Regions from separate parts of the Gracilibacillus sp. D59 genome, predicted to be linked through region 2. Evidence: a T-box and tRNA genes for the amino acid it is inferred to sense, from the RefSeq annotation. Region 2 holds a T-box; the other holds one or more tRNA genes.
The links. The T-box of region 2 lies ahead of glyQ (glycine--tRNA ligase subunit alpha). A T-box ahead of a tRNA ligase gene usually reads a tRNA of that ligase, here a tRNA-Gly.

Region 1: it has a tRNA-Gly gene. The T-box ahead of glyQ (glycine--tRNA ligase subunit alpha) is inferred to sense a tRNA for this amino acid. The anticodon was not compared.

Annotation. Positions count from the first base shown of each region.
Region 1 covers NZ_JBQQCK010000019.1:20,759-24,190, reverse strand. Annotated here, with positions in the region: gene ACTWP4_RS21480 (class I SAM-dependent methyltransferase) at 1-482, opposite strand, end outside; gene zupT (zinc transporter ZupT) at 878-1,684, shown strand; gene ACTWP4_RS21470 (lmo0937 family membrane protein) at 1,713-1,847, opposite strand; tRNA gene ACTWP4_RS21465 (tRNA-Gly) at 2,029-2,102, shown strand; gene ACTWP4_RS21460 (ABC-ATPase domain-containing protein) at 2,296-3,432, shown strand, end outside.
Region 2 covers NZ_JBQQCK010000018.1:42,110-45,541, reverse strand. Annotated here, with positions in the region: gene glyS (glycine--tRNA ligase subunit beta) at 1-1,023, opposite strand, end outside; gene glyQ (glycine--tRNA ligase subunit alpha) at 1,010-1,903, opposite strand; T-box leader at 2,248-2,421, opposite strand; gene recO (DNA repair protein RecO) at 2,470-3,222, opposite strand; gene ACTWP4_RS21245 (YqzL family protein) at 3,247-3,387, opposite strand.

The DNA of each region.
Region 1 (3,432 bases), on a different contig from region 2:
GAAACAAAATGAAGGTTATTCGGTATAGAAAACTTGCTGGCAGATAGCTTCTTCTTTTTGAATTCTTGTGTAGCTGGATAATCAATTTCAAATATATTTAAGCAACTTTTCAATTCTGGATGACGTAAGGCGAAAGTATCTAACCCAGCTCCGAGTATGACATACTGCGCTAATCCTAAGCTAACTTCGTTAAGTAATACTTTTTCACAATATGCAGATCGTGCTAAGGGTGTAGGAGAAAGTTGAATTTGTGTAATCCATTTTAATATTTCTTCTGGATCATCTTGATGCCTTTGCGCAATATCTGGGTTAAAAAATTGAATTCCTTCAATCATATTTTTACTAATCGCTAAAAATTCTTCCTGGGAAATTAAATCTTTTGCAATAAAATCATCAAAAATTTTTGGTGTGTCAAATTGGCTGTGATAAGCTCGCCCAAAAGCAGAGACAATGGAAGTTAAACTAGATTCATTATGTTTCATATTATTTCCTCCCACAAAAAAATAAGATTCCCCTGGCCAGGAGAATCTTATTATAAAACAATAGTAACTAATTGTAAATTATAGCATAAATGAAATTTTTTGTCAATTATTTTGATTGTGATCACTTTAAGAATAATAAAAATATTGACGAATTTTTGCGTTAGGTGTATTATTTTTCCCAAGGGAAACTTTTCGGATGTTTGGGCATATATATAATTGAGATCTATAATCACGGTGAACAAATGCTCATAATCCCCGCTTCAAAACACAAGGGTTAAGAGCGGGGTAACTCACGCTAACCTTGATAAGTTTCGCAAATCATCAAGTGGGAAGAAGTATACTCTCACTGATGGAAGTCACATTATTATTGTTTGAATAGGAGAGGTGGACAGCTGATGGAGTTTGAAGGAGTGATCTTAGCGTTTAGTTTGACTTTGCTTGCAGGTTTGGCAACAGGTGTTGGTAGTATTCTTGCATTTTTTACATCCAATACAAATACGAAATTTTTGTCCTGGGCATTAGGGTTTTCGGCTGGTGTAATGATTTATGTCTCTATGGTGGAAATTTTTGTAAAAGCACAAGACTCATTGGTTGGAGAATTAGGGGAAAAAACAGGGGCTTGGTTAACAGTTATAGGTTTTTTTGCTGGTATGATTTTAATAGCATTAATTGATAAATTTATTCCGAAGCAAGGTAACCCACATGAGTTGAAAAAAGTAGAGGATATGAACAAAAATCCAAATGGTGATGGAAGTTTATTAAAGATGGGTACGTTCACTGCATTGGCCATTGGTATTCATAACTTTCCTGAAGGAATTGCTACTTTTACGGCTGCTTTACAAGATCCTGGTTTAGGGGTTGCCATTGCTGTTGCAATAGCCATTCACAATATTCCAGAAGGAATTGCCGTTTCAGTTCCGATCTATTTTTCAACAGGAGACAAAAAGAAAGCATTTAAGTTATCATTCCTTTCAGGTTTATCTGAACCTATCGGAGCTTTAGCTGCCTTCTTATTTTTAATGCCTTTTTTGTCAGACGTGTTGTTTGGCATGATTTTTGCGGCAGTGGCTGGAATTATGGTATTTATCTCTTTGGATGAATTATTACCCGCTGCGAAGAAATACGATGAAGCTCACACTTCTATATATGGGCTTATAGCAGGGATGGCATTAATGGCGTTAAGCTTATTATTGTTCATATAAAAAAAACGGGGTACGTTCCCCGTTTTTTCTATTTTCGTATCATTTTTGCAATAAAGACTACTAGCGCAATTACTAGTAAAATGTGAATGAGACCACCTGCAACTTCAAATAAAAAGCCAATAATCCATACTAATAGTAGAATACCTATAATTGTCCAAATCATGAAGTCACTCCTTCTTAACGATTGTACGTATACAATACCCATTAACGACAATAATAAACTTTTTTCAATAAAATGTTGCAAAATTTGAAGTAGCTTGTTATAATAATCAACGTGGTTTCGTTAAGAAATCGTTAATTTTATTTAATAAACTGTTAATAAACAGTGTTAGTCATTTTAATATGCGGGTGTAGTTTAGTGGTAAAACCCCAGCCTTCCAAGCTGATGTCGAGGGTTCGATTCCCTTCACCCGCTCCATACATAGGGTTGAACGTAGTGTTTCGTTTTTAATGAAGCATTACGTTTTTTTGTGTTTCGCTACGACAGTAAGTATCTTGACAAAACGGTGAATAACCACGAAATAATGAAGAGTATGAATAAAACACTTGCGAATCATCGTTTATAACTTGTATTGTAGAGGTTGAATAACTATATAAGAGGAGTAATTAGTATGAAAAAGTTACAACAACTCTTACAAAATATAGATGGAAAAGGATATAAAGCCTATAAATCTATCCAAGGTCGTTATTCCTTCCATCGTTATGAATTGTGTGTGGACTATGTTCAAGGAGATCCATTTGCGTCTCCTTCGAAAATACGTATTGTGATTCCAGATGCATATCGTCCGATTAAAGATGAATGGAAACAGTCAAATGAAAGAAATATATATGTAGCTGATCATATGGCTCGTTCGGTAGCAAAAGCGATTCAAGCGGAATCCAAACAATTGCGTGGATCTGGTAAAAGTGGATTAATTCATATTGATCAACCAGGTCAGGAAATTCTTGAACGAACAGCAGTTCAATTAAAAAAAGATAAAACAATTGTCTGTTTATCGGTTGGTTTGCCGGCAAATGGGCGTCGTATTAATGGTAAGGAAGCAGAAAAGTTATTTTTTACGATTCTGCCCTCGATTCTGAAATACTCCATTTTTGCTATTAAGGATGAGGAATTAGAACAGAGTGTCCAGCTAGCAGATCAACATATTGCGATAAGAGAGAAAATGAAGCAAAATAATTGGATTGGGTTTATTGCAGATGGTGCGATACTTCCACGGGAAAGTGGAGTGAGCAATAGACCATTAAAAAAAGCAGTGCCTTTTGAAAGTCCACAAGAAAATAGAGTAGAAATCAATCTGCCTCATCGTGAGGATCCTTTAACAGGTATGGCAATTAAGAAAGGAATAAGCCTAATTGTAGGAGGCGGCTACCACGGAAAAAGTACGTTACTGCAAGCATTGGAGCGCGGTGTTTATCATCACATTCACGGTGATGGCCGTGAATATGTGTTAACTGATCCTGACGCTGTAAAAATAAGAGCGGAGGATGGCAGACAGGTGACCTCGGTCAACATCTCAGCTTTTATTAATGATCTCCCACATGGGCAAGCGACGACTAATTTTACGACAGAGAATGCCAGTGGTAGTACCTCACAAGCAACTAATGTAGTGGAAGCAATTGAGGCAGGGACGACAACATTGTTAATTGATGAGGATACAAGTGCGACTAATTTTATGATTCGTGATGTACGGATGCAAGCTCTTGTTCACGAGGACAAAGAACCGATCACACCATTTATCGATAAAATC
Region 2 (3,432 bases):
ATGATCAATTGATTGTTTTTGATCCTCTTCATAGAAAAACTGCGCGTCCTGTAACCTTGCCCGTAATACCTTTTCATTACCTCTTGCCACTGTTTCAATATGATCACTGGTACCATTGCGTACACCAATAAAGAATGGCAGTAATTCATTATCTGCGGTTTGTACAGGAAAGTAGCGTTGATGTTCTTTCATAGATGTAATAAGAACTTCTTTTGGTATATGCAAAAATTCCTCACTATATTGACCAAAAAATACTGTTGGATACTCCACTAGATGGGTTACTTCCGTTAATAAATCATCATCAACTGGAATATTCCATCCTTTTTCTTGTTCCAGATGTTTAATACCGTCAACAATCATTTTTTGTCGTGTCGTTGTTTCAGCAATCACATATTGATTACTTAAAATTTCTGCGTATGAAGATGGAGTAGTTATTTCTATCTTCCCTCCTAAAAAACGATGTCCGAAACTAACATTACTTGTGTGTACACCGGCTATCTCAAAAGGAATAACTTTTTCATCTTGTAACGCCACAAGCCATTTTATTGGACGAATAAAGCGTAAGCTTTGATCAGCCCAACGCATATTTTTAGGGAAGTTTAGGCTCAAAATGATTTCTTTAAAATCTGGTAACAACTCTTCCTGTGTTTTACCTTTTAAAAATTTGTTGACATAAACATATTCTGTCCCGTTGACTTCTTTCACATATAGATCATCTACAGACTTCCCTTGCCCTTTAGAAAAACCGATCGCTGCTTTAGTCCAACTACCCTCATCATCTTGAGCTATTTTCAAAGCAGGTCCTTTTGCTTCTTCTTCTTCATCAGCTTGTTTATAGTCTAAACCTTCAATTAATACAGCAAATCTTCTAGGTGTTATATACGTTGTAAGATTTTGATAAGTTAAGCGAATATCTTTTAACCACTCAGTCGTTTTATTCTTTAATTGCTTTTCTGTATCATTCATAAAACGAGCTGGCATTTCTTCTAAACCTACTTCAAATAAAACATTAGTTGTTTTCATGACGTTTTTCTTCTCCTTTCAACATGGGGAATCCAAGGCGTTCTCTTTCTGCTACATACAGTTTAGCAATTTCTCTAGCTAAATTACGGACACGTCCTATGTATCCTGTTCGTTCTGTGACAGATATAACTCCTTTAGCATCTAATAAGTTAAAGGTGTGAGAACATTTAAGAACGTAATCATACGCAGGGAAGACCAAATCTTTTTCCATTGCTCGCTTAGCTTCTTTCTCATACGTAGAGAATAATTCAAAAAGCATGTCTGTATTGGATTCCTCAAATGTATACTTAGAATGTTCATATTCTGGCTGATAGAAAATATCTCCAACAGTTACCCCCTCTGTCCATTCTAAATCAAATACATTTTCTTTATCTTGAATATAGGAAGCTAATCGTTCAATACCATAAGTAATTTCCACCGCTACCGGTTTTGCCTCCAGTCCACCAATTTGCTGAAAATACGTGAATTGTGTAATTTCCATACCATCTAACCAAACTTCCCATCCAAGACCAGCTGCACCTAATGTTGGGTTTTCCCAGTTATCTTCGACAAAACGAATATCATGTTGTGCTGGATCTATGCCTAACTTTTCTAATGATTCCAAATATAGTTCCTGAATATTATCTGGAGATGGTTTCATAATTACCTGGAATTGATGATGCTGATATAATCTGTTGGGATTTTGTCCATAACGGCCATCAGCAGGACGTCGTGATGGTTCAACATATGCAACGTTCCATGGTTCAGGTCCAAGGCTACGTAAAAGTGTCATTGGCGACATCGTGCCTGCCCCTTTTTCAACATCATATGCTTGCATTAATATACAGTTTTGATCTGACCAATGCTTTTGTAATGTTAATATCATCTCTTGAATATTCATCAATAATTCATCCTCCTATGTATAGAACGTATAGATAAAAACTGCGAACTTGAAAATTCACTGTAGTGTAGCTTTCTTCCATTCTTCCCATAGAGAGTGCTAGAATACCGCTTTGGCAGAATACTGCGCTATTTAAAGTTGTTCCTCTCTTGAAAATAGAAATTCATAGGAATTAATTTCAAGGGTTCATTCTTTCAAATATCAGAACGCCACATAAAGCGAAGTATCTTGCCGTAGCGTAGCAACGCACTCATTCAAATGCAGAACGGAAGAAAGCAAATCCAGTACTACTGCTAAGTAATAAATCGAAAAACCCGTCCCTATGCCTTATCGGATCGATAAAGCATAGGGACGGGTTTACCCGCGGTTCCACCCTATTTGTCACCTATGAAAAGATGACCACTTTCATAAACGTTGCTCCAGAGTGCCTTCCTGATTTTGACCTTATTCAGCTTCCACCATCCTGAATTCGCTCTAAAGACAATCTAATCAGTACTACTCTCTTTCTTTGCTAACCGCTATTCATTTCATTTTTACATCATACGCAACATTCTGTCAATTGTCAATTATAATTTATCGTTTAACTGATTCATTTGTTTCAAAAATCTTTTTGATTTCAAATAATAGCCGCCATGTTCTTCATAATATTGATCCATGATTTTTTGAATAATCAATTTATTCTCAGGTTTCACTGATATATTTCCAATTCGCTCTACTTCTAGCCAAGCAAATAATGCCATTAGTTTCGCAACTTTTTCGGGAATAGAGATGGCGTGCTGATCTAATTGTAAGCAATTCCTACATAATAAACCGCCATTCGAGATAGAAAATGCTTTTAGATTATTTGGATTTCCGCATGAAACACATTTTGTCACTACTGGAGCAAAACCAGCTTCTTTATACATTTTCCATTCATAAATCATCGTTAATATCTCAGCATCTTTATCATCATTTATCCGTTCAACCGTATCTAATAATTGTTTATAGATAAAAGGGTTATATTTTTTGGAATCGATTAGTTTATCCGTTAATTCTGCTAAATAGCTAGTATAGGCCGTTTTAAATATATCTTCCCTTATTTTACGAAAAGAAGTAATCACTTCACCTTGCTGTATGGTTGCAAGACCCGATCCAGGTTGTATTAAATATGACCCATGAATAAATGGCTGCGTAATAGCAGCCATTCTACTTTTTGTTTTTTTTGAACCTCTTGCTATAGCACCAACTTTTCCTAATGTAGGAGTTAGTATAGTCACAATTTTATGTGTTTCCCCATAATCCTGTGTTTTCAAAATGAAGCCTTCTACTTTTTCAAACACAAGCTTCACCTTTCCCTTTCAGTTCTAAAAATGTGTATCCTCAAAAAACGTATTGTCCAATTCTTCTTCTTGTTCCTCATAATCATCTGACTCAACTTGTTTCATCCATAAGTACGCTTCAATATTGCCTGTTTGACTAAATATTTTCCATGGTACATCGATCACAATAAACCTCACCTTTCCTTATGGTAATCTTTCATTGTGTTCAAT